Regions from separate parts of the Paenibacillus sp. ClWae2A genome, predicted to be linked through region 1. Evidence: riboswitches for the same ligand, from Rfam matches in the RefSeq annotation. Region 1 holds a riboswitch; the other holds the start of a gene.
The links. A riboswitch is a leader RNA that binds a small molecule or an ion and turns the genes downstream of it on or off. The one in region 1 is predicted to bind FMN.
Positions count from the first base shown of each region.

Region 2: linked by a shared signal. The riboswitch ahead of QVE09_RS04115 (DMT family transporter) and the one ahead of ribD (bifunctional diaminohydroxyphosphoribosylaminopyrimidine deaminase/5-amino-6-(5-phosphoribosylamino)uracil reductase RibD) in region 1 are both predicted to bind FMN.

Region 1 is NZ_JAULSQ010000003.1:62,462-78,541, reverse strand. Features, by position in the region: gene QVE09_RS11540 (purine-nucleoside phosphorylase) at 1-231, shown strand, start outside; gene QVE09_RS11535 (D-alanyl-D-alanine carboxypeptidase family protein) at 482-1,657, shown strand; gene spoIIAA (anti-sigma F factor antagonist) at 1,802-2,155, shown strand; gene spoIIAB (anti-sigma F factor) at 2,152-2,607, shown strand; gene sigF (RNA polymerase sporulation sigma factor SigF) at 2,622-3,377, shown strand; gene QVE09_RS11515 (EamA family transporter) at 3,465-4,394, opposite strand; gene QVE09_RS11510 (AraC family transcriptional regulator) at 4,503-5,399, shown strand; gene QVE09_RS11505 (stage V sporulation protein AA) at 5,937-6,593, shown strand; gene QVE09_RS11500 (stage V sporulation protein AB) at 6,574-7,002, shown strand; gene QVE09_RS11495 (spore germination protein) at 7,027-8,694, shown strand; gene lysA (diaminopimelate decarboxylase) at 8,799-10,130, shown strand; gene QVE09_RS11485 (peptidylprolyl isomerase) at 10,379-10,810, shown strand; gene QVE09_RS11480 (hypothetical protein) at 10,929-12,236, shown strand; FMN riboswitch at 12,404-12,570, shown strand; gene ribD (bifunctional diaminohydroxyphosphoribosylaminopyrimidine deaminase/5-amino-6-(5-phosphoribosylamino)uracil reductase RibD) at 12,893-13,996, shown strand; gene ribE (riboflavin synthase) at 14,058-14,726, shown strand; gene QVE09_RS11465 (bifunctional 3,4-dihydroxy-2-butanone-4-phosphate synthase/GTP cyclohydrolase II) at 14,759-15,991, shown strand.
Region 2 is NZ_JAULSQ010000001.1:996,793-1,012,872, forward strand. Features, by position in the region: gene bcaP (branched-chain amino acid transporter BcaP) at 1-732, opposite strand, end outside; gene QVE09_RS04100 (amidohydrolase family protein) at 1,264-2,634, opposite strand; gene QVE09_RS04105 (CGNR zinc finger domain-containing protein) at 2,755-3,306, opposite strand; gene QVE09_RS04110 (DinB family protein) at 3,452-3,952, shown strand; FMN riboswitch at 4,037-4,190, shown strand; gene QVE09_RS04115 (DMT family transporter) at 4,335-5,315, shown strand; gene QVE09_RS04120 (amidase) at 5,640-7,136, shown strand; gene QVE09_RS04125 (DUF1989 domain-containing protein) at 7,271-7,879, shown strand; gene QVE09_RS04130 (LysE family translocator) at 8,017-8,643, shown strand; gene QVE09_RS04135 (YqcI/YcgG family protein) at 8,726-9,487, shown strand; gene QVE09_RS04140 (amino acid permease) at 9,544-10,890, opposite strand; gene QVE09_RS04145 (aldo/keto reductase) at 11,519-11,875, opposite strand; gene QVE09_RS04150 (SDR family NAD(P)-dependent oxidoreductase) at 11,945-12,718, opposite strand; gene QVE09_RS04155 (GNAT family N-acetyltransferase) at 12,976-13,464, opposite strand; gene xerS (tyrosine recombinase XerS) at 13,642-14,748, shown strand; gene mobB (molybdopterin-guanine dinucleotide biosynthesis protein B) at 14,999-15,532, opposite strand; gene QVE09_RS04170 (molybdopterin molybdotransferase MoeA) at 15,540-16,080, opposite strand, start outside.

The sequences.
Region 1 (16,080 bases):
GAGATCAGAATGCTGCGTGCATTGGGCGCAGACGCAGTGGGCATGTCCACTGTATCTGAAGTGATCGTCGCACGCCACGCAGGCCTGGAAGTACTCGGTATTTCCTGTATCAGCAACATGGCTGCCGGAATTCTGGACCAGCCACTGTCACATGATGAGGTGATGGACACAACGGAACGTGTGCGTGAGTCGTTCCTTGCGCTGGTAGTGGCAGTTATTCCACAAATGTAAGCAAGATTTGAGTAGAGAAGGTTACCTCTTTGGATGAGAAATCATCGGGGGGTAACCTTTTTTTTGTTGTGTTGAACGTACGGTTACTCATTCCTTGAGTGCAGTGCGTTTTTTTGGCTATGACCACATTTTCAATAAAAGTTCGGGAAATCATGCTTTACATGGAATAATTTACTGGAAACGGGCCGACAATGATTAGCAGTACATGCATGGAACATGCAGTAAGCAAGTCATTTGAGGAGGTAACCTTGTGAAGAAAAGAATAATGGCATCGTTCATGACCCTTTGTATCCTGCTGTCCCTTTTGGCATCAACGGCATCGGCTGAAGAAACACCGAAGGCAGCGGGAGGAACTGACCTGGCCCCGTCGGCGCGCTCTGCGATCTTAATGGATGCAGATACGGGAACGGTCATTTATGAGAAAAACAGTCATGATCAGCTGCCTCCGGCGAGTATTACAAAAATTATGACAATGCTGCTTACAATCGAAGCGATTGACTCGGGCAAGCTGAAGCTGACGGACAAAGTAAGAACGAGCGAATATGCAGCTTCTATGGGCGGTTCTCAGATCTTCCTGGAGCCCGGGGAAGAAATGACGGTCGATGATATGTTAAAAGGGATCGCAATGGCTTCAGGCAATGATGCCTCAGTGGCTATGGCCGAGAAGATTGCTGGCTCGGAAGAAGCTTTTGTACAGCTAATGAATGAGCGTGCGAAGGAGCTTGGCATGAAGGATACTCATTTTGCCAACTGTAACGGTCTGCCGGTTGATAATCATTATTCTTCCGCCCATGATATTGCCGTCATGAGCCGTGAATTGCTGAAACACTCAGGGATTACGAAGTACACCGGCGCATATCAGGATTACCTTCGCAAAGATACGGAAAAGCCATTCTGGCTGGTGAACACGAACAAGCTGGTTCGTTTTTATCAAGGGGCAGACGGTTTGAAAACAGGTTACACATCCGAAGCGAAATTCTGCCTGTCCGCAACAGCGTCCAAAGATGGACTGCGTGTCGTTTCCGTGGTACTTGGTGAACCAAATACCAAAACACGTAATAGCGAAGTGTCTTCGATGTTTGACTATGCCTTTAGTCAGTATACGATGAAGGCTCTTTACAAGGCAGGGGATCTGCTGGGTAGTCTGAGAATCGAAAAAGGTGAAGTTGCCGAGTTGCCTCTAAATGCCACACAAAATTATAGTGTGTTGATGCGCAAAGGAGCCAAATCCAATGACATCCGGCATGAATTGCTAGTCGCCAAAGAATTGAAAGCTCCAATCAAAGCCGGGCAAAGTATAGGTAAACTTGTGGTTTACCAGGGCAATGACGTGATTAAGGAGTTCGACATTCAGGCTCCGCAGGATGTGAATAAGGCGGGCTGGTGGAAGTTGTTCAAGCGGACCACGTCCAACTTGTTTGACTAAACGGCGATTTCTGCGAGTTGCACGCATCCTTCGAACATATTTTGTAGTTAAATAGGGGTTTTCTTCTAGTTTTGTCGGGGGGCAGGAAAAGCCTTCGGAAGCGTAGAAATCCTTGTTCTAAGACAGGGAGGAGAGTGAGCAAACGTGAACTTGCATGTAGAAATGGAACACCATCGCGGGATTCTGATTGTACGATTATCCGGGGAGCTGGATCACCATACAGCTGACATGGTACGGATGCAGATGGATGAAGCCATCCAGCGGAGACAAAGCGAGCATCTCGTACTCAGCCTGAAAGATCTGCAATTTATGGACAGTTCGGGTCTGGGTGTCATTTTGGGAAGATACAAGCTCATTAAGAATAAAGGCGGCAAGATGGTGGTCTGTGACGTCAATTCGCCGGTGTACCGTTTGCTGGAAATGTCGGGGTTGTTCAAGATTATGCCGATATACGAAAATGAGGGAACTGCTCTCTCAGGTCTGGAGGTCGTCTCATGAATGAAGGAACAGGGACAAATTTCATGAATCTGCAATTCGCGGCCAAGTCAGAGAATGAATCGTTTGCACGGGTAACCGTTGCTGCGTTTATCTCCCAGCTTGATCCAACGATGGACGAGCTCAGTGACCTGAAGACGGTCATTTCGGAAGCCGTGACCAATAGCATCATCCACGGATACAACAACAACTCCGAAGGTGTTGTGTCCATCCAGGCCGAGATTCGGGAAGATATGATTACCATTATTGTGGAAGACCGCGGCGAAGGAATCGAAGATCTTGAACTGGCCAAGCAGCCGTTATATACGTCCAAACCCGAACTTGAGCGGTCGGGCATGGGCTTCACCATTATGGAAAACTTCATGGATGAATTCGAAGTCAGCAGTGAGCCCGGCAGAGGCACCTCCATCAAGATGAAAAAAAGGATTGAATCCAAGAAAGCATTGTATAATTAGGGGTTGGTGTTCTTATGGATGCTGAAGTGAAACCATCTTCACAGACCTATTTGGACGATGCCGAGGTCAAACGGCTGATTGCGCTCAGTCAGTCGGGTGACCATGTTTCACGGGATACGCTGGTGAACTGCAACATCAGACTCGTCTGGTCCGTCGTACAGCGTTTTATGAACAGGGGATATGATCCGGAAGATCTGTTCCAGATTGGTTGTATCGGTCTGCTCAAGTCAGTGGACAAATTCGATCTCAGTTATGACGTGAAGTTCTCAACCTACGCGGTACCGATGATCATCGGAGAAATCCAGCGATTCCTGCGGGATGACGGTACCCTGAAGGTCAGTCGTTCACTGAAAGAGATGGCGAATAAAGTCCGCAAAAAAAGGGACGAACTGTCCAAACATCTGGATCGTTTACCAACGATTAAGGAAGTTGCCGCAGAGCTGGGGGTAACCCCGGAGGAAGTTGTATTTGCCCAGGAAGCGAACAAACCACCGACCTCCATCCATGAGACGGTATTTGAAAACGACGGTGATCCCATCACGTTAATGGATCAGATTGCTGACGAGTCTCAGGAACGTTGGTTTGACAAGCTGGCCCTGAACGAGGCCATCGGTGGTCTCAGCGAGCGGGAGCGATTAATCGTTTATCTTCGGTATTACCGGGATCAAACCCAGTCCGAGGTTGCCAGCAGGCTGGGAATATCTCAGGTACAGGTATCACGTCTGGAGAAAAAAATACTGCAATCCATCCGCGACCAGATCGCGCAGTGATTTCGTGGGTTGCAACAACAATATTGGCGTTTATACACCAATATACGACAACTAACAACCTTCTATCGCGCATTATGGCGTGGGAGGTTATTTGTTGTTAATACGGGGAGATCCCGAACGATTGGACTGCATGACCAGCATCATGCCAAGAATACATGCCATACCAATCCATTGATAGAAGCCAAAAGGTTCATGGAGCCATATGACAGTTGTTCCAACAGCAGCAAGCGGCTCTGCGCTCCCGAGCAGGCTAGTTTCCTTGGGTGTAAGACTTTTGAGACTCGCAATATAAAACCAAAAAGCAATCATGGTTCCAAAAAGGATCGTAAATATCAAATAACCGTAGGTTTCGAGCGTGATGCTAGCAAAATTCATTTTCCAGGGTGGGTGAATAAAACTCATTCCCAAACCACCGATGATCATAGCCCAGCCGACCACAACAAGTGAATCGAACTTTTTAATCAGTTGCACGGCATACAGCGTATAAAATGCAGCTGAACCCCCCGATAACAGCCCCCATATCACTGCGAGCGAGGAGACAGATAACTGCGTAAGCGAGCCATTCGTCAGCAGGAGAAAACATCCACTGAGAGCCAGAACGGCGCATGCAAGGTCATTGCGTGTGAGGACAGACTGCTTACGGAGTGCGATGTAAATCATGATCATAACAGGGGACAGGTACTGCAGGAGTGTAGCCACCGCTGAATTGCCGTGTTTAATGGATGCCATGTACGTATACTGGACGGCAAGCATGCCCACCAATCCGAAAATGATCAGTTGTCCAGCCGTTTTTTTATTTCTCCACACATCAAAAATTTGAAATCGTCCATTTGTAAACAATTGAATAACCAGTAATACTAACCCAGCGATCAACAATCGTACAGTGACATACCAATTGACCTCAATTCCATCCAGTTGAAACAGTTTTTGAGATACCGTACCCCCAATGCCCCAGCAGATGGCTCCCGTCAGAACGAGTACGATGCCTGAAATTTTGGATTTTGCAGAAGTTGTCATTCTTGTTCGCCTCACCTTAAATATAAGAATAGTGTTATATTAAGGAGAAACGCGATACATTTATATCAATATTACACTTAAAAATATAACTATATTGAGATGAGGCCCATGCAGAAAATCGAATTTATCATTGATCAACATTTGAAAGAAATGACGCAACACCGTACCGATACATTATCTATAGCCTGTTATGAGACAACCATTGTTCAAAATGTTCACGGACATATTCCTCTCCACTGGCATGATGAATTGCAGTTTGTTGCCGTTCTTCAGGGTACGGCGTTGTTCCATATCAACGATCAAAAGATGATTTTGTCCAAAGGTGACGGGATTTTTATCAACAGTGGAGTAATGCATATGGCTGAAGATCGCGGTGTGAGCGAGAACTGCATCTATTTATGTCTGAATTTGTCCCCGCATGCTATCATGCCTTCGGATATGTATATAAAGTACGTACATCCATATGTAACAGCAACTAATTTGCCTTTTCTGTATATCGAAAGAGCTGACGCTTGGGGAGAACAGATTCTGGATGCGATTGCACGGATTAGAAAGGAGTTAGTGCACCCAGTTCCTTTTTACGAAGTGAATGTTGCTTCTACGGTGCTTAATATGTGGAAACTGCTGATTATGAACGGATATTCCCTGGAACATGATCCATCAGAGATGAGCAGAAACAACCGAATGAAAGACATGTTGCAATGGATTAATCTCAACTATGCCGATCCAATTAAGCTGGAAGATATTGCAAAGGCCGGACAGTTAAGTCGATCGGAGACGTGCCGTTATTTCAAGCAAATCCTGAAAACCACACCCATGCAATATGTGATCGAGTACCGCATCCAAAGAAGCATTGAACTATTGCAATCCTCCAAGCGTAGCATCACCGAAATTGCCTACGAGGTCGGTTTTAATAGCACGAGTTATTACATTAACCAATTCCGCAAAATAATGAATTCAACCCCTCTACGATTTAGAAGGGAATTGAACAAAAGAGAAAAATAAAATAATTGTTGAGTTATTGTTCATGATCCGTGAGCCTAGCTACTAATACCGAAGAGTCGCCCATACGGCGACTTTTTTGATATGTAAAATAATGCTCCGCACTCAGTCGCGCCTAAAATCGGTCACAAGGAGAGCGTATTAAAGGCTAATCTTCAAATTTCTACACAGTTGTAGTCTATGTTGTATTCAGAAGATAACTTCAAGAGTCATGAAATTCTGAGCAAAATAACCGCAAAAAGCTCTTCTTTTAATTCCCTTCCTGCCTACTCCCCAGCATACTTATTTCAAACGTTTGGAAACGGGAGGACGATGGGCAGCGGAGGGATGGAATCGGTCAAAAGGAGCGAAGCGTTCGCCTTTAGCACCGGATTTCCTCCTTGAAAAGGAGAGTTCAAGAGATCCGGGGATAACAGCGACCAATGACCGATCCATCTCGCAGCGTCAACTCACCCTTCCACCTTTTTTCCAACCCGTTTGTAATAAATTTGCACATTCTTCAAATACTAACCTAAATTACGCAGTAAAGGAGTGCTATGGATGTCCCAGACACCCACTCCAATGGTCTACGTTCGACTGCGCAGCCGTATTCGCATCCAGAGGGGCAGAGCAGTCAAGCTTGGAGACATTGCACATGTACTGACCTCTTCTGAAGACCAGGAGGGCAGGCTACTGGAGCTTGAACTTTTACGCCCTGGACCGGAGGATGGCAATCTGATCCTCATTGATATATTGCAGATTATTCCCCGAATTCGGCACATCTTGCCGGAGGTAAGCGTGGAACTGATGGGATCTGGTCATACGTTAGTTGAAGTCATCGCGGGAAATGGTCAACCTTCCAAGTCCCTGTTCATTCTGGTTTGGCTATTGCTTTTCTTCGGATCAGCCTTAACCATTATGAATTTTCATGCCGATGTGAACATGCAGGAAGTACAGATTCGAATTGTGGAGATGCTTACTGGGCATCGGGACGAACATCCCTATCTGTTTCAAGTGGCGTATTCCATTGGCATTGGATTCGGAATGGCAGTATTTTTTAATCATCTGTTCAAGAAAAAGTGGAATGAGGAGCCTACCCCGCTGGAAGTGGAGATGTTCCTATACCAGCAAAATGTAGATAAATATGTAGTGATTGAAGAAAGCGAACGGATGCACGAGCAGGAACGCAGGGAGATGAATGCGGATGAGCGTTCTTAATGGAGCAATCAGCATTGTATTGGGTGTTGCAGGGGGAATTGCCGTAGGAAGTGGCGTAATTGCGCTCATTCTGGTGCTCGATATGATTCCCAGGTTGGCTCAACTTACGCAATCGTATGACAAGACTCACTGGTACGAAGGGGCGCTAATTGGTGGATCACTGCTCGGGACGGTGGCGGATTTCTGGCACTGGAAAATGCATGGGGTGCTGCTGCTCAGCCCGATTGTTGGTTTGTTCTGTGGCGTGTTCATCGGTCTGCTGGCCGCGGCGCTCACTGAGGTACTTAATGTACTGCCCGTGCTGGCCAAACGATTGGGCATGAAACCTTATTTGTTTGGATTACTGCTCGCCATGATTTTGGGCAAAATGACAGGTTCCCTGTTTGATTTTTTTATATATCAGCGGTAACTCGTGGCCATAGGAGGATGGAAGATGGATGAACGAACGGAGCACACAGGCCAGGAAAATAGTGAAGGTATAACGGAAGAGATGTTACACAAGTCTGCTTATGAGATTCAGAAGGAAGAAGAGGAGAAAGCGTACAATAAGAAAAAACAAAATGAGATGTCCGACAGCATTGAGGAATCCGTACAATATTGGCAGGAAAACGATGATATCTCCCCACGCATGAGTGAGAATAGATATACATTACAACAGGTACTGGGGCTCGGAGAATCGTTTGACGTGAATATGAGGGAAATGGTCCTGGGTGGCAAGCACGTTGGATTGCTGATGATCACCGGCTTCGCCAAGGATGAGATTTTGCTTGAAGTGTTGAAAAGACTGACCTATCTTACGCCGGATGACGTGTCCGGACATGCACTCAAATCCTATTTTGAATGTTACATTCCCCATATTCAGGTGGAAAAAGTCGAGAAGATGAGTGCGGTTATCAACAAGGTTCTTACCGGTATGAGCGCAATGTTCGTTGAAGGGGACCGCTCGGTCTTGATTATGGATACCCGGAGTTATCCGGTACGTTCACCCGAAGAACCTTCATTGGAAAGGGTAGTTCGAGGTTCCAGAGACGGCTTTACCGAAACGCTTCTGACCAATGTGACCTTGGTGCGGCGCAGAATACGCGACCCTGGACTGAAGTTTGAGATCATGCAGGTGGGGCGGAGAACACAAACCGATGTCTGCGTGGTGTACATTGATGATATTGTAGATAAAGTGCAGGTGGATTCCGTTCGTGAAAAAATACAGCGAGTGGATATCGATGGTATTCCCGCCGCCGATAAGCAGTTGGAGGAAGCGATTATCAACAAGGGTTGGAATCCGTTCCCACTTGTTCGTTATTCGGAACGACCGGATGTTACAGCTTCCCATTTGCTGGAAGGGCGAGTTGTCATTTTCGTAGACACTTCTCCCAGTGTGATGATTCTGCCTACGACCTTCTTTGACCTGTGTGAGCATGCGGAGGAGAATAGACAGACGGCCTTAATGGGAACGTATTTACGATGGGTGCGTTTTGCAGGGATTCTCATATCGTTGTTTTTGCTACCACTGTGGCTGTTGATGGTTATTGATCCTTCGATTAAACCGATGGGACTTGACTTCATTGGTCCGCAGGAAAATGTAAAGCTACCACTGATTTTACAGTTTCTCCTGATCGAACTTGGTGTCGATTTATTACGGATGGCAGCAGTCCATACCCCTACACCTCTGGCCTCGGCTATGGGCTTGATCGCGGCAATTCTAGTCGGGGATATCGCCGTCAAAACAGGATATTTTGTCAATGAGGTTGTACTCTATATGGCTATCGCAGCCATCGGAATGTTTGCCACGCCGAGTTACGAGCTGGGGCTCGCTAACAGGCTCGTCAGGTTGTTTCTGCTCATTGCAGTAGCGATATTCAAGGTTCCTGGATTGGTCGTGGGCAGTACACTACTTATATTGGCGCTAACCGTTCACAGGTCGTACAATTCTTCGTATCTCTGGCCTTTTATACCGTTTAATGCAAAGGCCTTGGGTAACTTTTTATTCCGGCTTCCGCTGCTGGAAAATAAAAAACGTCCATCATTTAACAAAACCCGTGACAACACCAAAATGTCCGATGATCCGGACGGTGAACTGCGAAAAAGTAAAAAACACAAATGATCTTCCGAAAAATCCATTCATCTCGCTGCCTAATTTGATATACTGGTGTAAAATCATTGGAATAACAACTGTTCCAGTATACAAAAAAGTGAGGAATGCAGATTATGTATTTACATGGTACAAGTAAAATAAATGCGCAAGGGCATCTGGAGATTGGCGGAGTTGATGCAACAGATCTGAAAGAACAATTTGGAACTCCCCTGTACGTTGTGGACGAGCAATTGGTTCGTGAGCGTTGCAGAGAGTACATGGAAGCATTCCGTGCTTCCGGATTGGGCTTCCAGGTTGCATATGCAAGTAAAGCATTCTGTGTAATGGCGATGTGTGCCCTTGCAGCTGAAGAAGGACTTTCCTTGGATGTTGTATCTGATGGTGAACTGTTTACTGCACTGCAAGCAGGATTCCCGGCTGAGCGCATTCATTTCCACGGTAACAACAAAACGCTGGAAGAGATCGAAATGGCTCTTGATGCGGAGATTGGATGCTTTGTTGTTGATAACTTCAATGAATTGCATCTGTTGCAGGCTGTAGCAGCGGACAAAAATCGTAAAGTAAACATTTTGCTTCGTGTGACGCCTGGTGTTGAGGCCCATACGCATGAATATATTTCCACAGGTCAAACGGATTCGAAATTTGGATTCGATATCGGCAATGGTACAGCATTTGAAGCGATTGACTTGGCTTCCAAGCAGTCTAACCTGGTATTGCTCGGTGTGCATTCCCATATCGGTTCCCAGATTTTCGAAGTTGAGGGCTTCCAGATGGCTGTTCAACGTGTTGCTGAATTTGCAGCAAGCGTATATGAGCGTCTTAATGTTGCTTTCAAAGTGGTTAACCTGGGTGGTGGATTCGGAATCCGTTATATCGACGGAGATACGCCGCTTGAAGTTGCGCAATACGTGAAGGCTATTACAGACGCAGTTAAAAATTATTTTGCCCAAATCGGTTATGCCGTACCTGAGATCTGGGTTGAACCAGGCCGCAGCATCGTGGGTGAAGCAGGAACAACCCTTTATACTGTTGGAACAAGCAAAGACATTCCAGGCGTGCGTAAATACGTTGCCGTTGATGGTGGTATGACCGATAACCCACGTCCTGCTTTGTATGAATCCAAGTACGAAGCTGTGCTCGCTAACCGTGCGAATGAGGCTGCTCAGGAAACGGTATCTGTTGCGGGTAAATGCTGTGAGAGTGGCGATATGTTGATCTGGGATCTGGACCTGCCAAAAGTGGAAAGTGGCGATCTGCTCGCTGTAGCTTGCACAGGCGCGTATAACTACTCCATGGCTAGCAACTATAACCGGATTCGTCGTCCAGCTGTTGTATTTGTCAAAGACGGTCAAGGAGATGTCGTAGTACGCCGTGAGACGTATCAAGATATCATCCAGAATGACCTGGTACCAGCGCGCATTGGCAAACAGCCAGTTACTCGCTAATTTGTCAAAAGATAATGCGTTTCTGCATTATTCAGGATATAGGGATTTTACAGTTGAAGCAGATGAAAAGGGAACTTCCTTTTTCATCTGCTTTTTATGTATTCGGACTAAAATATGAAAAAAGTTACTGTTTTTTTTGCGATCCAGTCATTTTCGGTGTACACTAAGAAAAGTGTTGTAATGCTTGGCCCAGGGTCATGCGTTCTGGCACCATTAACGATGGTCACTACGAAAGGAGTCATTTACATATGGCGAAACAAGCGAAAATTAAATTGGCAAACGGCGGAGAAGTTTTGATCGATCTGTTCGATCAAGAAGCTCCAAACACAGTAGCAAACTTTGAGAAACTGGCTAACTCCGGTTTCTACAATGGTCTTACATTCCACCGCGTTATCCCGGGCTTTGTAGCTCAAGGCGGATGCCCTAACGGTTCCGGTGCAGGTGGTCCAGGTTACACTATCAACTGTGAAATCAACCCGAACAAACATGAGCGCGGAACACTTGCTATGGCACATGCTGGCCGTAACACAGGTGGAAGTCAGTTCTACATCTGCTACCAACCGCAACCACATTTGGATGGACAACATACTGTATTTGGTAAAGTAACTAAAGGTATGGAGTTCGTGGACGCTTTAGAAGGTAAAGACAAAATGGAAACTGTTGAAGTTGTAGAAGCTTAATACCTTCACCTTAACTGGATCCAAACATGAAGTGCTTCTTTTATAGAAGCACTTTTTTTATTTTTCTTATGTCACGTATTCGAAATCGATGATTGGAAAGGATGAATGAACCTTGGATATGGTTACTCAGCTAAGCTTGTTAAAACAAATTTATAGTGAGCGCACGTTGTGGGATGAAGAACTGCAGGCATCGCGACATGTCGTTCCGGATAGTCTATCCGTAAAGGATCGAGAAGCGCTTGAGGCAGCTGGGCATGAACCGAATCGATTTGTACGTCCGGAACATGATGAAACGATTACTGAGCTGAAAAAAGTTGCGAATCAATGGACGTTAAATGATGCAGCGCAGGCCTTTGTATCCTCTTTGTGGTCAGCACCCATGATCTGGCGCTCGTTGCTTACGGGCAAGCTTATTGCAAGCAGTATGCCAAGCCATGAACATACGCCATATCCATCTTCGAACACTTGTAAGATCTGCGGATTAAGTGTAGGTCAAGCAACCGACACAACGCTGCAATGGTATTGGCGGATGACCAATGGAACCCCGTTGGACGGTGATCCTTATGGATATGTGTTGGCACTTCGAGAGCTGGCTGCTGCGCAGGAGCTTCCAATACCCAATGAGTACGACCGCTGGACATTCCGTGCGGTGTTAACGGTGCTGCGCGAATTACCTCCCAAAACACGTTACAGCAAGGCAGCAGTAGCGCTCAAGAAGGAACGTCTTTTGCCTACACAGAAGGAATATGCCTACCGTGATTTGCTTGAGACGTTAGCTCTGATTGGCATATTGGATACGCCGGAACATCCTGGAATGATCACGGAATTCACCACATACATGCAACGTGACGCACGCCCCAATGTTCGGGTTGAAGTGCAGGCCCCTCTGGCATGGTGGGATTCATCTGTCGGAATTAATGAGAACAACCTGAAAAAGATATTTCATGATTTTGATCTGAATAATATATCACTTGCGGATAAGCCTGATGAGAGTCCAGCTGTAAAGGACACGATCTTAGGAGCATTGGAGAAGAAGAGAAGCGTTCGCGGAAAAGTACCGAAGGCATCTCCTGATGCAGGTACCGGGGAAGTACAGTCTGGGGATGTGTACGCTGTTCGGGTCCGGGAAGGTGTATGGGTGACAGTATATTGTCATGAAGTCAGAGATAAACGTGTCATTGTTGAATATCTGGATGGTGTCTTTCCAGAGATGCCGGGAAAAGCAGATTTGCATGGGACGTTTCGACCACGAACGAATGGACGCTGGCAATGCTCAGCTATCGCGATTGATTCCACAAGTTGGGTCAGAAGGGTGGCAAGAGAATTTCCGATTCCTGTTTCGCCGCTGCCAGAACCTGATCGCTTGCCATTTCACAATGCCAAAGAATTGAAGCATATGGCGAGCTGGTGTTTTCCAGAATTGTAGAATGATACGATGGATGTGAAATGTGCCTCCAAACAAAAACCGTGCCTCCTTGAGAGGAAGCGGTTTTTGTTGTTTCTTAGCTTATTAAAAGTTAGTATGTGACAAAAAGGAACAAAAAACAATTGATTTTTTGGCATTAAAGTGCTAACATCCAAGTAATAACGAAAGCAATCCTTCAGGGCAGGGTGCAATTCCCTACCGGCGGTGATGCAGGAAGTGTAAGGACACATGTCCAGCACTTGATGCAAAGTCCGTGACCTGTCTGCCTGTGGCAGATGGCTGATCTGGTGTAATTCCAGAACCGACAGTATAGTCTGGATGGGAGAAGGAGAGGTGCAGACCTAACAGGTTTGCATTCAGCAGGAGTATTGCTGCACAGTCACGATTTGTGATGTCTTGCACTGTGCAGGGAAGATCCGGTTACACCGGACAGTTCCATACATATGCCACACGATAAAGCTCTTTACCTCTAATTGATGTTCATTAAGGTATGTGTCTATTTTCACTTGCCCGAAATGAAGTTTTGGGCAAAGTGTTGGCGTGCTGTATCCATTTCACTCCTGCTGGTGACATTTGTCTCTCATCATCCCCATCGAACTGATTGTTCGACGGGGATTTTTTAATAAACAAGACTTTAAACCGCGGGGTGAACGGATTTGGAAATGATCAATGATGAATTTTATATGGCACTGGCATTGGATATGGCGGAACGAGCACAGGGACAGACGGGGATTAATCCGGTCGTTGGATGTGTAGTTGTGAAAGAGGGTCGTATTGTAGGCCTGGGGAGCCATCTGAAACGTGGAACCGGTCATGCGGAGGTGCATGCACTTAACATGGCAGGCAGTGATGCTGAAGGAAGTACGGTATACGTTACACTTGAGCCTTGTAGTCATTATGGCAAGACGCCACCTTGTAGTGAACGCCTGATTCATGAAAAGGTGAAACGTGTTGTGGTATGTTGTGAAGATCCAAATCCGCAAGTATCCGGCAGAGGCATAAGCATGCTTCGTCAACAAGGCATTGAAGTTGAAGTTGGCGTACTGCGTGAGCGTGGAAGACGCATGAATGAAAAATTCATTAAATTTATTACAACGGGTCTACCTTTCGTGACACTGAAGACAGCTACTACTTTGGATGGGAAAATTGCTACTCGCAGCGGAGACAGCAAGTGGATCTCCAACGAGCCGGCTCGTGAGATTGTGCATGCCCTTCGTCATCGTCACCAGGCAATCATGGTTGGCGTCGACACGGTGATCGCAGATAATCCGGAGCTTACAACCCGCTTGCAAGTGGAAGGCATTAGTCCGGTGCGTATCGTGGTGGATTCCAAGTTGCGTCTTCCGGTAGGTGCCAAAATGGTTAAGGATGGTCTTGTTCCAACATGGGTACTGACAACAGACGAAGCCAGTCCTGAAGCTGCTGAACGTTTGGAAGCCTACGGCGTTGAAATAATACGCTGTGGTCCTGGACCACGTGTGGATCTGTTAAGCGGACTTAGCAAGTTGGGTGAGCGTGAGATTGGTTCAATTTTGCTTGAAGGTGGGGGCACCTTGAATGGAGCTATGCTGGAGGCACGGTTGGTCGATCGACTGCTGATGTTCATCGCTCCGAAGATTGTAGGCGGTTATGATACACCTGGAAGCTTCCGCTTCGAGGGTGTGGAACGTATGAATCAGGCGATTCAATTGAATCAGTTGGAGATTGAACAAGTTGGAGATAATATCAGCATTGGCGGTATTCCGGTGTGGCCTGAATAAATAAATGGATTTGAAAAAAAGTAGTTAGGTTCTTTATAAATGAAACAAGGGAGGCGGCAGCATGTTTACCGGTTTGGTGGAAGAAGTCGGTCAGATCCGGCGTATTGGTCGGAAAGGCGAAGCGATGGTCCTGAATATCGGAGCTTCCGCCATCATGGACGATCTGAAGATTGGTGATAGTGTAGCAGTGAACGGCGTGTGCTTAACTGCGACAACGCTCGAAGGTGGAGGTTTTACCGCCGATGTAATGCCTGAAACCTATCGCCATACCAATCTCAGTCAGCTGCAATCTGGCAGTAAAGTTAATCTGGAGCGGGCCATGCAATCTGGCGGTCGTTTTGGCGGACATATCGTTCAGGGGCATGTCGATGGTACCGGAGTGATTGGCAGTATAACACGTGATCAGAATGCGATTGTGTTTGAGATCAAGCCTGATGATCACCAGTTGTTCAAATACCTGATCCCCAAAGGATCGGTTACATTGGATGGCATTAGTTTGACCGTTGTCCATACGTCGGATACCGCATTCACGGTTTCCATTATCCCGCATACCATTGGTGAAACTGTACTAAATGTGAAAAAGACAGGGGATACCATTAATATCGAATGCGATATTTTGGGTAAATATGTGGATCATCTGCTCCAGTATGGGAGAGGACATCGGGAGACGGGTGCTGGCAAGCCGCGCAGTATCAGTGAAGATTTTCTCGCCAATCACGGATTTGCATAAATAGAGAACAGAAATAAACTGGAGGTGGACTAATGTCAGAACAATCCATTCTGGACACAATAGAAGAAGCCATATATGATCTCATGCGTGGTAAACCCGTCATTGTTGTGGATGATGAAGATCGGGAGAATGAAGGCGATTTTATCGCTTTGGCCGAAAAGGCGACACCTGAAGTCATTAATTTTATGATTACTGAAGGTAGAGGTCTGGTCTGTGTTCCGATTACACAACAACGTGCGGACGAACTTAACCTGAAACCGATGGTTCAACAAAATACGGATTTCCATGGAACAGCCTTCACCGTCTCTGTGGACCACAAAGATACGACAACAGGTATCTCGGCACATGAACGTTCCATTACCGTGAAAGGTCTGATCGATCCTGAGGCGAAAGCCGGGGACTTCCGTAAGCCTGGTCACATGTTCCCGTTGATTGCAAAAGACGGCGGCGTGCTTCGACGTGCCGGACATACGGAAGCGGCTGTAGATCTCGCTATCATGTGTGGTTCCTACCCTGCCGGCGTTATCTGTGAAGTGATTAAGGAAGATGGCACAATGGCCAGACTTCCGGATCTGCAGGAGATTGCCCGCAAGCATGATCTGAAGCTGATCAGTATTCAGGACATGATTCGTTACCGTAACGAAAAAGAGCAGCTGGTTCAACGTGAAGTGGCTGTGCGTATGCCAACGGACTTTGGCGAGTTTCAAGCGGTGGCTTATACAAACGCTGTGGATAACAAGGAACATGTGGCTTTGGTCAAAGGTGAAATAGATGGTTCCAAACCCGTACTTGTACGTGTGCACTCTGAATGTTTGACTGGTGATGTATTCCATTCCCATCGTTGTGACTGTGGTCCTCAGTTTGATGCGGCACTCAAACAGATTAACGAGGAAGGCAACGGCGTACTGCTCTATATGAGACAGGAAGGCCGGGGCATTGGGCTAATCAACAAACTCAAAGCCTACAAGCTGCAAGAGGAAGGTCTGGATACGGTGGATGCAAACCTGAAGCTGGGTTTTGCTGCCGACTTGCGTGATTACGGGATTGGCGCTCAAATTCTGAAAGACCTTGGGGTTCGTCAGATCAGACTGCTAACTAACAATCCTCGTAAAATTAAAGGTCTTGAGGGATATGGACTTGAAGTCGTAGAGCGTGTCGCGATCCAGATGGAGGAGAACGAGGACAATACGGTTTATCTTCATACCAAGCAAGCCAAGCTGGGGCATATGCTAAAGTTCGATGATATCGAACAAAACGAACAGTAAATATATTTTAGATGAATAACGTTCACCATGTAATTTATGGAAGAGATTAATTAGGAGTTCCGTTACTTACATTACATTATACCGTTAGG
Region 2 (16,080 bases), on a different contig from region 1:
TGTGGAGACCGCATCAAATCCAATGTAAGCAAAGAATACGGTTGCTGCTCCAGCTGTTACACCTGAGATACCAAAAGGCAAGAATGGCTGCCAGTTGGTTGGCTCTACATAGAAAACTCCTACACCAATGAAGATCAGTACCACGATAATTTTAATCGCTACCATTATGCCATTCGCACGAGCCGCCTCCTTCACCCCTCGGGTAAGCAGGAAAGTGATAATTAACGTAATGACCGCAGCCGTGATGTCAAAATAGGTTCCCTTTTCCGGGCTGAACGCACTCGTCAGCGCATGTGGTAACTCCAATCCAAATCCGGACAATAACGTCTGGAAATATCCAGACCATCCACTGGCTACCGCCGCACTCGCGAATCCATACTCTAATATCAAATCCCATCCCAGAATCCAGGCAATCACTTCGCCAAAAGCCGTATAGCTATACGTGTACGCACTACCCGATGCCGGTATGCTTGAGGCAAACTCCGAGTAACACAATGCAGCGAATGCACATATGATACCTGCCAGCAAAAATGACAGTACAAGGCCCGGGCCAGCATACGTTGCGGCAGCTACACCGGTCAGCACAAAAATCCCGGTACCAATAATGGCACCCACCCCAAGTGTGGTTAAGTCCAGCGGACCGAGCGCCCGTTTCAAAGCACTGCTATTATCGCCCCTGGAGGCAATTGGTTTTTTACGAAATAATGAAGATCGTTGTTCGTTCTCACGCATAGCCATGTTCCTTTCGTCATGAATCTTGAATGTGCAATATGTGCTATGGATGTAGCAGAGATTGGATGGCTTCCCATCTGTTCTATGAAAAAGTCATTTGTTCTATCTTATCGATCACCTATAAAAACCTATCGAATTCTACACGTTATCGCGTTGCTTGGTTAAATTTATTTTTACAGATCTCTTATTTTGTTCTTTTTTCGCGAAAATTATCATGATCTGTTGCACGTGGTTAAATATGAAAATCGATTTAAAACAAAACTGCGTATAATTTATATTATGCGCAGTTTTTATGAGCCTAATTTTCAGCAAAAATCATCTTTAATCCCTTGTTATCTGAAGTTGCAAGAATGAGATCTTTTTTCGTCTTTTTCCGCTGTCCCTTCCTCCGTTATCCTGTCTAATTGGACGATATGCAAGCATGTAAAAGAGCCACATCGCATGATATGGCTCTTCCTTTCCTCTTTATACAGCTAGAGGTGTATATGAAAATACGAACTGATCTTATATAGGCTTTTATGAAAAAGTGAATTATGAGAAAGCAATTCTCTCAGCATCTGACATCCGATATTGGGATAACAAATAATCTTTGCTCTGCATCGCCGTATCCCGAATTGCGTCCAGATCAACATTCAAAAGCTTGCCCTCTCGCTTCACGAGTCTACCTGCCACAAACACCGTATCCACATTGGATGGATTAGCAAATTGAACGACAGCGCCGATTGGATCATGAACGGGGAACAGATTCAGATCGGTGGTACGAATCATGATCAGATCTGCTTCTTTCCCTGGGGTCAGCGTTCCTACCTTCTTCTCCAAACCTAATGCTTGGGCACCAGCTGAAGTTGCAAATCTCAGTACTTGGCTGGACTGCAAGTTCAACTCACCTGGCATCTCACCCTGCTGCAGAAGTTGTTCATTGGCTCTGGATCGTTCAGCTTGAAGTGCAAATTTCATCTGCGAGAACATATCTCCGCCTGTGGACGTTACAACATCTACACCAAGTGTAGGGGTTCCCCCATTTTCAAGAAAATAGCCGGTGGCCGGATATCCATGCCCCATCATCATTTCAACCTCAGGTGTGACCGACAAGGAAGCGCCGCTATCTGCCAGCATTTTGTATTCATCCATGCCCATGGTGTTACCATGAACGATATTCACCCGTGGACTTAACAGTCCCGCTTCGTACAAGTGACTAATCGAGCGATCCACAGATCCCCAACTGCCAAATCCGGCATGCATGGAACAGATCGCATCCAGCTCTTGTGCTAGTTCGATCTCTTTCACGGTTGTATCCCTATGACTGAATTCTGGGCCACGAATGGCAAGCCCATAAGTAAGCAATTGATCCCGTGATGAAAAATAACGTTCTTTGACTCTTCTCAGATCATTATTCGAATACGTGAGTTGACTATCCCGATTCCAGTAGTCCGTCTCACCAGGTACTCCGTGAGCAAATACCGCCCGAATGCCAGCATCCTGAAGTCCACGAATCAGTTCATCCGTATGGTCAGGGGAATACGGCATGCTCCAATCCATTACTGTCGTCACTCCTGCGTTAAGCGCTTCCAAGGAACCGAGCAGGTTGGCAATATAACTATCTTGTGGGCGGAGCTTGCTTCCCATCGCACCATAATAGAGATTTTGCAAATAAACTGGTAACGACCAGTTGGTTCCCGCTGTTTTGACAAGTGATTCCCACATATGCCGATGCGTGTCCACCAGCCCAGGCATAATAATCATCGATGAAGCATCAATGATCTCCGCATCCGGAATATCCAGGTCGGGCTGAATAGCCATGATCAGTGAATCCTGAATCAGAACGTCCGCCCTCTTATACTGTCCAATTTTAGCATCCATCGACAACACACAGCCATTTTTCAACAGATAACTTGTCCGCACAAGAAACATCTCCCATCTATTTTGGTTTGAAAGACGATCACATCCTGCTTACGAATCTGTACTGCTTCTGACTATTTTTTCGCTAGTATATATACATTATATAGTTATTGTTAGTATTTATCAATTTTGGAATTTGCGTTTTGCCCGAAATCTTCTAACCTTCATCAGATTGCCACACATCTTATCATCACAATACTTCTGTGTTCTGCTTCGGGTATCATCATAGAACATCCAGCGACAATCCGAATTATCACAGATCCGAATCCTGCCCCCTTCTCCCTCCACCAAAGTCAAAGCAAAATCAGCAGCTACCTCAGCCATAACCTGCTGCCAATGAGCTTCCACAGCTACCAGTTGGAGTTTCAGTTCCTGATCAATTGTATTCAATTTTCTTCTCACACGCCCTGCTTCCATAAAGCCATTCAACCATTGTTTTTCTATATCCGTTAATGATGCTCCTGAAGACACGCGGGCTCCAAGAGCCAACAATTCATTCCTGAAGTTTCTCATCGACAACTCATCTTCTGGAGATGCAGGGACAGAAGCGTTAAGGTTCCATCGATCCAGAAAATCTTGCTGCCAGCTCGCCTTCCCGAGCCTGTCCTCCGATCGATCGCCCCCACGCCAATCGTGATAATCGCTGTTTACAAAATCGGTCCATAATCTGTCCATATATATACCTCCGTTTATGTAACCATCTAATTAAATAAAGAAGGTTACAGCTCGTCTTTGATGTGTTATATTGAGTGTAACCTTATTAATCAGTTTTAGCTAGTTACATCAAAAATCGCAATTTTACGCTAGGAGGAAAACGGCAATGACGAAAACAACAGCACTAGATGTGTTGCTTATTCAAAAGGATGATACTTGGGATCAATGTAATTGGATTGTACCTTTGTCGAAATCCTTGGAGAGTCTTACAGCAGAACAAGCAGCCTGGATTCCACCCTCAGGAGGATTAAGCATCTGGCAGTTGGTTAACCATATGTATTATTACAACCATCGCTTATTATGTCGCATGCAAGGTAAGGAGCCTACCCTTCCTGCTGTAGACTCCAATGAATACACATTTGGGAATCCTGGAGATGCAACGGACGCAGCCGGATGGAATACACTGCTACAGGGTACAACTCGATTAGCCCAACAGTTGCGAGATCAATTAGCTGCACTACAAGAGTCAGATCTTGAAGCCGCATATATGGACTCCGAAGAGAAATGGGCACACGAACTAGCTCGCTGGGTACTCCATGATGCCTATCACGCAGGCCAGATCGTGCTCCTTCGCAGACAGCAAGGAAGCTGGAAAATCGTTTTCTAAAAAAAATGCTTGAACTGCTAGCGCTTACAGGAATAAGATGAACTTATTAATGTTACAGCTTGTTCAACACACTATATAATTGAATAGGATCTTCGGGGTAGGGTGCAATTCCCAACCGGCGGTGATGTTCTTCGGAACCAGCCCGCGACTCGCTAATTGTTCTTAACGAAGGACATTCAGCGACTGACTTGGTGTGAATCCAAGGCCGACGGTACAGTCCGGATGAGAGAAGATCAACACATTGACATGCCGTTCACGGGAAGGCCTCTTTCCTGACGCATGTCCTTGGATGAGCCCCCGTTTATTTGGTTTATACCAAAACGGGGGCTTTTGTCGATTTTGCCAACTGAAGATTCCGTGTTCTGACGAAGGAGTCCTGAATATGGAAAAGACATCAGCAGCATCACCTGTTTACCGCAAGGAACGAAGTAATACCGGATTCTGGCTTGTAGTTCTTGGCGCCGCCTTATGGGGTGTCGACCCACTCTTCCGCATTATTTTGCTAAACACGATGACATCCACGCAGATTGTACTGGTGGAACATATCATCGTGAGTCTTATTGCCATTCCCGTGCTGTGGAAATTCCGAGCTGATCTGAAAAACCTGCGTGCTCGCCACTGGATTGCCGTGATTTTTATCTCATGGGGAGGATCAGCACTCGCAACGGTATTGTTCACCATGGCGCTTACACATAACGATCCAAATACGGTGCTATTATTGCAAAAAATGCAACCACTCTTCGCTATCGTGCTGGCTAAACTGTTATTGAAAGAAACGTTACCACGTCGCTTCGGTGGATTGTTCTTCATAGCATTAGCAGGAACTTACCTGCTTACATTTGGCTTCACATTGCCATTAGGTAACTGGGACAACTGGATTCATGCTGGCAGCTTGTTATCCCTTGGAGCTGCTGCCCTATGGGGAGGTTCAACCGTTATGGGACGATTGATGCTGGGTCAGGCGCGTTACGAAACCGTCACCTCCCTTCGTTTTGTCGTTGCTCTCCCGCTCTTGATCTTTATGACGTGGAACGAAGGCGCGGCATGGACATTTCCGTCCGGAACGGGTGAACAGACTGCTGTCATCCTCAACATTCTAGGTCAAGCATTGTTACCAGGTTTGCTCAGTCTTCTTTTGTATTACAAAGGTCTGTCGTCAACCAAAGCATCTGTTGCAACACTCGCAGAACTTAGCTTCCCGATGGCAGGTGTGTTGGTGAACTGGATTGCTTTCCGTACGCTGATCACATGGGAACAGCTGCTTGGTTTTATCCTGATCTGGGTGGCACTCTTCGCCATTTCCAAACAGCAGGAAAGATCATCAACTGCGGCCGATGCGGCACCTAAGCTGCGTACAGAGTGAGTGGATATATCCGAGGCCCACACATAAACCAATAATCAAATATAAAAATAAAACCATTGCACATCAAATTAGATGAGCAGTGGTTTTTTTCCATTACTCGATATTACTCGATTTACTCGATCATTTTCTCAATTAGCAGTATGAGCTATTACCCCTGTGCTTTATTTCAATATCTGAAACCCTCCGCTCTTCTCCCTCCCCTCATACCGAATATCCAATTCATCGAACTACGTCTCTTCTATGGTTTTGTCTTTTATCTATTACGGTGGTACGATGACATATGGAATAAACAGATGAATTATATTCAGAGAGGAACGATCATTAATGACTTCATTCTCATATACCTCCTACGACGCCGTAGGTTTGGCTGAACTAATCCGATCCCGGGAAGTATCCCCGGTTGAATTGCTGGAAGCGGCGTTTGCACGCCTTGAGGAAGTGAATCCGCAGCTTAATGCGGTCGTTCGTACATATGAAACCCGTGCACGTGAGGAAGCCGGTTTGGTTCGCCCTGGAGAACAACCTTTTGCCGGTGTGCCCCTGCTCCTGAAAGATATCTCGCAATCCTTGGAAGGTGAATTTCTGACTTCAGGCTCACGTTTGTTCAGCGAGCATCGTGCATTACGCAATTCCAATTTTGTCACTCGACTGCGTGATGCAGGCTTTATCTTCATAGGACATACCAATACGCCTGAATTTGGTTTAAAAAATATTACCGAGCCCCGTCTTCATGGTCCAACTCGCAATCCATGGAATATCAATCACTCCCCAGGTGGTTCAAGTGGGGGTGCCGCTGCCGCTGTAGCTTCGGGTATTGTTCCTCTTGCCGGAGCCAGTGACGGAGGAGGTTCGATTCGTATCCCGGCTTCCTTTAGCGGATTGTTTGGGTTAAAGCCAACCCGCGGGCGCACACCTGTGGGACCGGGAGTTGGTCGTCAATGGCAAGGCGCATCGATTGATTTTGCCCTCTCTCGCTCGGTTCGTGACAGTGCTGCATTGCTTGATACTTTACAAATCATTCAACCTGAAGCTGCGTTCCATGCTCCACTCTTTCCAGGCAGTTACTTGGCAGATATGAGCTATCCACATCAACGCAAACTGAAAATTGCATACACAACGGATTCGCCCGTGGGTACACCTGTCAGCGCAGAAGCCAAAGAGTCTGTATACAAGCTCGTGCGCTGGCTGGAAGAACAAGGTCATCATGTTGAAGAAAAGCTGAGTCCAGTCAACGGAGTCAGGCTGATGGAGAACTATTACATGATGAACAGTGGAGAGATGGCCGCGATGATCTCTTCCATGGAACGCTCCATGAGTCGGGCTCTGACTTCCGATGATATGGAGATTGAATCCTGGGTTCTGGCTGAAGCTGGAAAAAAGGTGTCCGCTGCAGAATTTGTACATAGCTTAGCTGAATGGGATGTAGCTGCAGCCCAGATGTCCACCTTGTTTGAGCGTTATGACTTCTACGTCACACCCGTTAATGCTTTTCCTGCGCCTAAGATTGGAGAATTAACACCTCATGACGAACAGATCCGTAATCTGATGCGGATTAGTGAGATGGACAAGACCCAGCAACAGCAACTTATCTATGAAATGTTTGAGCCAAGTCTTACGTATACACCGTTTACCCAGCTTGCAAATCTGACAGGCCAACCTGCGATAAGTGTACCTCTGCATGTGACACCTGAAGGTTTACCAATGGGTGTTCAAGTGATGGCAACCAAAGGACGTGAAGATTGGTTATTACATCTGGCTGCACAGCTTGAACAATCAGACCTCTGGATCGGGATGAAAGGTAATCCACTATTTCCAGCATAAAGGCGTATGATGTGGTGTGTTTTTAAATTTACCATTGGATGTTCCTATTTGAGTACAGTGTGTTGCCATATAGTGCATGAAAGCTTCATCTGCTCCGCATACTGAAAACAAAAAGTAGCGGAGGAATGTGACGGATGAATACGAATCAGCGCCATAAACAGTCTTATCGTATCCCTGCCAAAACAGGATATGCCTTGAAAGTAAACAAGGGTTCTTTACTACGCATAACGGATCTGGAGGGACAGCAAGTCATTGATTTTGTGGCATACGATGCTACAGATGCTAACCATCGCTTGGACCCCGGCGTGACAATGGACGTATTGCGGACTTACCGCATTAAACCAGGACAGTTTGTGTATTCCAATCAATATCAACCATTACTTAAGATTGTCCGTGACACCGTTGGGGTACATGATTTCTTCAACTCCGCTTGTCGTCCCGAGATGTATGAGGTGTTATACGACAAAAAGGATCACGCGAGTTGTTATCACAATCTGAACACGGCACTGGAACCCTTCGGGATTCTACCACCAGATCAACACTATCCATTTAACTTGTTCATGAAGTCCGTTGTAGACAGTGAAGGCAAGATTGATGTTGTAGCTCCCGACTCTCGTGCAGGTGATTATATCGAGATGGAGGCATTAATGGATCTCACGATTGGACTCTCCGCTTGCCCTTGTGAAGAAAGCTCATGCAACGGCTACAACTGCACCCCAATTCAATTGGATGTGGAACTATAACAGAATAACAAGGCCTTGACGCAATATGAGAAAAGTAGTTTGTTCTAATTCACTCCTTGCGGGAATACGATGACTTGTACCCATTTTCTGTGACGACTGGTACAATTCATCGAACCCGTTAAGGAGTGAACGTGTTTATGTCTGTACTGTTCAGTTATATTATTCTGGGAATCTCATTGTCTGCTCCAATCGGTCCGATTAACGCCGCCCAACTCGACCGTGGAGCTCGACATGGATTCATGCATGCCTGGATTTTGGGACTCGGCGCCATGTTTGCAGATTTGGTGTATATGCTGCTGATTTATTTTGGGGTTGCCCATTTTCTGGACACGCCGTTCATGCGCTCTTTTCTCTGGTCATTTGGCAGTTTTATTCTGATTTACACGGGAGTAGAAACGCTCTCGAAGCTGAAACAGGGGATTCAAGGTACATCTACTGCGGAAGCGACTGTTCGAAAATCTTTTATATCCGGCTTTTTGATGGCCCTGTCCAATCCACTGAATATTTTGTTTTGGCTTGGGATCTATGGCTCCATTCTCGCGACAACTGTGAAGCATACAGACACGGCTCATTTGCTGCTCTACAGTTCAGGCATATTCATTGGCATTCTGGTGTGGGATGTCATTATGGCTGGAATGGCCAGTCGATTCCACAAACATAGCAGTGAGAATGTATTGCGCTGGATCTCCATCATTTCGGGAATCTGCCTGATCGGATTTGGTTTGTATTTCGGGTACGAAGCTGTGCGTTCCATTTTTTTCTGACAATAAAATCAGGCTGGACAGTCACCCAACTTCCCCCACATTAATACTGTAACGGTATCATGTGGAATGGAGTTGGGAATCAATGGCGGAGCTGTATAGTGCCGACGAAATTAATACCTTGTTTGAGCGTCTTCCATCTTGGCAGCAGGACGCTTATTCGCAATTTGCAGATATGATCGCCGATGAAAATAATACGTATCCATGTGTACCTGGACGAATGGGATTTCTGTCAGGACATTTGAGGTATGGCTTTACGTGTGATCCCCGATCTGAACAAGCTGCCGAAGATATGGCGGATCTGCTTAGACAATATGGTCCTGTCTCGAGAGACACCGGTCATTACGCTTCCATGGTCGTGATCTGTGAGACGCCAACTGATTTGAAAGATCATACAACGGTAGAGCAATATCAGACGTTATTCTGGCAAATGCTTAATCGGGTAAGTTCACACGATACCGAGCCGTGGCCGGAACATATTTCAACCGATCCTCATGATTCATCATGGGAATTTTGCTTTGGTGGAGAGCCTTATTTTTGTTTCTGTGCAACTCCCGCACATGAACTCCGAGCCAGCCGGCATTTTCCTTATCTCATGTTTGCTTTTCAACCGCGGTGGGTATTCGAATCCATTAATGACAACACCCCTCTTGGCCGTAAAATGAAAACCTTGATTCGCAAACGTCTCGCTGCGTATGATGCTGTACCTGCTCATCCCTCGCTGATGTGGTATGGTCAGCAAGATAATCTGGAATGGAAACAGTATTTCCTGCCTGATGATGAGCAGACACCTTCCAAATGTCCATTCATGCGGATGAAGCAAGCCATAGGCAAGTTGACGAAATAATCTTAAAGCACTCATTAATCCGTTGTGCGACCTCCACGAAAGTTGCTGAAAGGTACTTATGGTTTGGATGGTGCCGACTGCGGTGGTTTCGAGCCACGTACCTTATGAACAACATACGTGATTATCCCAAGAAATACGACAAGTCCCACACTTGCCAGCAGACCCGTTCTGCTGGCTTTTTCCATCGCTGTCCCGGCTACAGCAGCCACAATTAATATCATGGCAATCCATACTTTGATGCGATTCCACTTCACAGGCTTCATTTTCTTAATGTATGTGATGCAGATTAGTAGCCAAGTATACATCAATACCAGACTACCTGCTGTCGTCACATATTCAAAAAGGTTTTTAGGCATCCATAATGCCATCAACGTAGACAGGAGTAATCCGGCCGCTGTGCAACACAATGCCTGAAGTGGCATGTCCTTTTTCCCCCAGGTCTTCGTGAACAGCTTAGGTGCATCTCCATCTTCTGCGAGTTTCACCAACATGGATGTAATAGCATATAACGAAGCCACCATCGTTGAGAATCCCGCAATAATCAGAATTCCGTTGAGAATGTGGACCACAACGGTGAATCCAATGGTTGACATGGCTTTGACAAGCGGACTTTCATCTGGAGTTAACTGAGCTGAAGGCACAAGCAACAGGATCAAAGCAATTGCAATCACATAGAGTGTACTCACCGATAATAACATTACTCGACCTGATTTCACTGCATCTTTGGGTTCTTTCAGGTTAGCAGCCATCAAGCCCATGACCTCGATCCCGGCAAAAGCAAAGAATGCATAGATGAAACCGGTCCATACCCCTTTACCCCCATGCGGGAGCCATTCATTCTTCAATTGTTCAGGCGTCACTTTTACAGGTAACCATCCCAGACAAGCCGCTCCTGCTATAGCTATAAATGCAACCGTTGCAGCAAGTTTGATTACAGCAAGAATATTCTCCGTTTTGGTTAATCCCTTCGCTCCCAGTGCAGCAATGAACAGACCTATAGCGGCATAGATCGCAACAAATGCCCAAAGCGGAAACTTGGGAAACCAGAATTGAGAGAACAGCCCAAGTGCCGTCAATGAGCTGCCCATGATGAGCATTTCAGAAAACCAGTACATCCATCCACTACCAAAACCAGCCCAAGGTCCGAATGCTTCTCCTGCGTACGTTCGAAAAGCGCCTTCCTTTGGATCATCTGCCGTCATCTGTGCCAGCGCACCAAATACAAAGTAAGTACCTGCCGCCGCCAGCACCAACAATATAAGTACGGATATGCCTGCCCAATGAATCGCGAGACTGGTTCCTAGAAAAAATCCTGTTCCCAGTGTGCAACCCGCGCCAAACAAGGATAGGCTGACCCAACTTAATTTATCGTCGTCTTTTTTACGGTGTTGCTGACTTTTCATGAAGCTCCTCCTTATACCTTATCCCCTTACGATTTACAGGACATGGAGGTTTTATGTCTGTATTACCAAAAGAATTATTACTAGTTTACATAACAATTGATATGTTTAATTTATTATATTGCTGGATTTAAGCTGTATGCTTTTAAGCATCATTCAAAAAGATATATGTTCAATCCTATTTAAAATCCGCAAAAAAGTTATTGACTTCTATTGCTTGGAATGGTTTTCCTTTTAAACATGTGGGAGCGATAACGAAACTTTATGAGAGATGGTAACTAAGGTGAAAAAATGATCTTTCTATTGTGAATTTTTCATATGTTGAAATATTATAAATTAAGTCGCAATTTCTTTCATATCGAACGCAGACTGGCTCTTTTTCGTATTTTCTCAACAACTTCGTGGTTTTTTTTAAATGTAGTCGTCTATAAAAAAGAAGGACTACTCCCTGGGATTTTACCTCTTTCATCCTTTCTCACCGGTTTTCGTACTAGGCTGAAGTATAGGCATTAATCGCTAGAAGTTTTCGAAAACTCTGTTCCAAATTTGTTGTGAATTTTTCATATGTTGAAAATATTTTATGTTGGTCATAAAAAAGCCGCCATATGGCGACTTCGCTAATATCTCCAAATTAAGTCCGGCCAGTCCAGTCTGCTCCGGCGATTTCTTTCCATCGCGCTCTAATCTCATCATATAGTTCCTGTGGTAGTAGCCCTTTAGCCACAAGGTCGGCATTTTGCTGCCAGCGATTGGGCTTGGCTGTTCCTACAATAGCTGTGTCTACACCATCGGAACTTAGCGTAAAACGCAGTGCTATTTCCACCGCTGCCTGGGCATCTTCACCTAGAAAACCATAGTTAAGTTCGCTTAAGCGCTTCCAGTATATAAATGGATAAGCCTCTTCCGAAAGTGTATCATACGTCCAAGCCGCATTGGCAATTGGTCTTTTCGCGATTACACCCATGTTTCTCTTTCTTGCCTCAGGCAACGTAAGATCAATTGCTTCCTGATCTGCGATATTTAATGAAGTCTCCAGACTGCAACAAACTTAATTGAATTAGAACCCATAAATGGACATTCCACCGTCAACCAATAACGTTTGACCCGTTATATATCCCGCTGCATCTGATGCCAGGAACACAACCGGGCCTACCACTTCTTCCAGTTCTCCCACTCGCTGTAGCGGTGTACGACTTACAATTTCCTGCAAATACTGGGGATCATCCAGCAGTTTTTCAGTCAGAGGTGTTCGGAAATACCATGGCCCTACTGAATTGACACGGATTCCATACTTGCCCCATTCCAGTGCGAGCACTTTGGTCATATGAATTAACGCAGCTTTGGTCGCGCCATATACAACCCCTGTCCGCAAAGCCGTGTGACCGCCTACCGAAGAGATGTTAATGATCTTCCCGGTCCCACGTTCTTTCATATGCTGACCCGCCAATTGCGAAGCGAAGAAAGCCGATTTTAAGTTTGTCTGCATGATGGTCTCCCACTGCTCGTCCGTTACCTCAAGTGCTGGTGTTCGTATGTTCATACCTGCGTTATTCACCAGAATGTCCAGACTACCCATCTCCGAGATCGCCTCTTGAAACGTCTCTTCCATTTGTTCTTTTGATGTCACATCCGCAGTCAGAGCGAGCGCTTTACGCCCTGTCTGTTCATAGATGTAGGCTGCTGTCTCCTCAATTTCTTTCATCGTTCGGGATACAAGTACAACGTCACTGCCTGACTGGGCAAGTCCAATCGCAATTGCTTTTCCGATCCCTCTCCCTGCACCTGTCACCAGTGCTGTCTGTCCATCGAGATGGAATGTGGGTACGTTCATGTTACTCACTCCTTCATCAGATTTATAAGTTGAACTAAAGATTATTTACACTGACACTACGATGACAGAATAACCTTCCAATCGCTGTTATCCCCAGATTTTTTGATTCCCTTTTCTAAAGGGGAAAATCCGGGGATAAACGCGAACGCTTCGCTTTTTCAGGTTTTTTCTGTCCTCTCCGTTATCGTGTAAATGATTAGTTCAACTTATATCGCAATCATGCAAATGCTCTATATGTAGGTAAACCCTGATGGGAATCAGGTTACAAAATACTGGCTTGGATTGCCCAGTTCCGGATGGAATTTCTCTCGAAAACGGCCTCCGGTATAATCCCCTATAATTTTTCGCCAGAACGCTTGGGCAATGACATTGTTACGAACCTGAGTCACTTTCCATCTTCCTGGAAAACGTTTAAACAGCTCATAGGCTGCCCGAGTGCCCACCCCACTGCGCCGATATTTTTGCATTACAAAAAATTCAGTCAAATAGTAGTCGTTATCCTTACTTCCGGGCTCCAATTTCTCCACCAGAGCAAACCCTGCAGGTGCCCCATCACTTGTAATCAAAAAAGGAAACTTGCGGTCCTCTTCTGCCCAGAATGCCTCCAGACCCGGATATTCCGGAAAAATGCCGTTACTGTCCACATCAATATTCAGGTATTTGGTAAAATCATATAGATAAAATTGCATTAAATGCCGAATCACCTGACTGCGTTCCCGGGGAACCAGTTCTATTTTCATATTCATCCGGTTCACCTCCTCTGCTCTACGTATACTGATTACTTTAAAGGTTTACGCGCCGAAGGGCAAGGAAGCATACCTACTTACTGCCTGCTTTGATGAACAAGCTGTGAGCATGTAAATTATGGTACACTAGAGCATAGAATATTAATTCATTGAATATTAATTTTATATGTTTTTCACATGGAGGTGTCGAACTTGACCAACGTGCAAAAAGAGATTGATCGACGCAAGCTGGATGACAAACTACCTTCCATGCCTTGGTTCGTTCAGCAATTCATGGACTACAAGCTGCCTGACCTGTCCCCCTCTACCCTGCTCGAATATCTGAGAGATTACGAAGCTTTCTTCGGATGGTTGCGAGCAGAAGGGCTGTCCGAGGCAAGCTCTAATAAAGAAGTTACGTTGACTGAACTAGAAGTCCTTCGCATGGATTCGGTTACCGCCTATCGGTTATTTCTCACAACCAAACGGGAAGGAACCAATTCCAGAATTACCGTCTCTCGCAAACTCTCTTCCCTTCGCTCCCTTTTTCATTACCTGAGCCAAATTGCGGAAGATGAAGACTTTTATCCTTTGCTAAAGCGGAACATTATGGCCAAAATCGAGATCAAGCGTACCCATAAACCCAAGGACACCGCTGCCAAACTCAAAGGTAAAATCCTGGAGGAAGAGGAACTGCTGGAATTTATCGGCTATATCCTTGAAGGTTACGCTGTTGATATGGAGAAGAACAAGCAGGCCCTGTACTCCCATGAAATCAACAAAGAACGGGACGCCTGTATTGCCAGCCTGATTTTGAATTCCGGCTTACGGGTGTCGGAAGTTGTGAACCTGAACGTCGATGATCTCGATCTGAACAACAAACTCCTGTATGTTTATCGCAAAGGTAACAATGATGAGACGTACAAAACACCCGTTTATTTCAGGGAACAGGCCAAGGACGAACTCGCAACTTATATGAACCTGCGGCAATCACGTTACCGCACGCCCAAGCGGGAGAAAGGTCTGTTCATTGCTCTGCGTAACGGAGACTCGGAAGGAAGTCGAATGACCAAAAGAGCGATCCAGGCCATGATCATGAAATACGCCAAACGTTTTGGCAAACCTTATCTAACCGTGCACAAATTACGCCACTCATTCGCAACCGACTATTATCTGCAAAATGATATCTACAAAACGAAAGAGCAACTTGGACACGCTTCTACGGAAACAACCGAGATCTATGCTCACCTTACCGACAAAACGATGTCCGAAGCCATCGAACGTCGTACTGATGACGGGATGTAACATCCCGAACATATTATAAAAGCAGCAAGCCACATCAAGGATTTCGATCCGAGAAAGGTCTGCTGCTTTTTTTGTTTTTTTGCATCATTCAAGAAGAAGAGCATAAGTAGAAATAATTATAGTTTACATAATAAATATTACGTTATATTTAAAAAAGAATCAATCACGCTCTCTGTACATTCAATCATGTGTAGCCACCATAATATCCCACTTCTTGACGTTTCCACGATTCGAATTCACGATTCTGCCTTCACTCACTCTCAACCATCGCTAACAACGCTTTGGCTATATCCTCCGTTTCATGAACCGAGTACCATGTTATATCTCTGCTTACGGTGCTCCGCTCTATAAACTGCTCTGAAGGTAACCATGAGATCATCCCCACTACCCCTTCAAGCTGATTAACCAAGGTCAGATCTTCCTCTTCTCGAACCATCACAAACTTGGAATAAGAAGCATCCTTGAATCCTTCAATAACAATCCAATCATAACCGGACAGATGACTTAACATATCCTCCAACTTGGTTGCCTGTCGCTCCATAATCGCAGTACGTTTCTCTGACATGACAACCACCGCCGAGGCCCCAGCCTCTCCAAATTGATACGAATCCGTTCCTTCTTGATCCATCTCAAAATGGTCATGTCCATCATGCTTAATCGCAGCTACCTTAAGTCCCAAGGAAGAAAAGTGCCCGATCAGCGCGGCTGTCAGGGTTGTCTTGCCCGTGTTTTTGTATCCAACAATCTGTATAATATGTGGTTTTGTATCACTCATTGTAGTCATCTACCAACTACCTCACATGACCTGTGGGAAGTTTAATAATACGTACCTGCTCACCCGCAGGAATACCTTTTTTCTCAGGTGGAACAACAATCAGGCAATCACTGTCCTTAATGGTGATCATCACGCTGGATTCATCTACACGGGCGGCAGCCGCTATCGCGTACACCATGCCGTTGCGGATCTCTGTGCGTCCACGAACGAATCGTGTAAAATTGTTCACTTTGGTGTACTCTTCTTCCAAGATCGCAGTCCATTCTTCCAAATAAGGATGAGCATCCGCCTGCATGGAACGAACGGTTGGACGAACAAACAAACTAAAACCCACAAAACAAGCCCCAGGGTTACCGGAAAGTGCAAATAGCAATTTATCTTTATATACAGCAGCTGTGGTCACACTGCCTGGTCGCATCGTCACTTTGTTGAACAACATCTCCACATGTTCTTCCAGCACAAGTTCGCCCATAATATCATAATCTCCGACGGAAACACCGCCTGTGGTTACCAGGATATCATTATCTTGAATGGCTTCTTCCAGTTTGGCCCTTGCC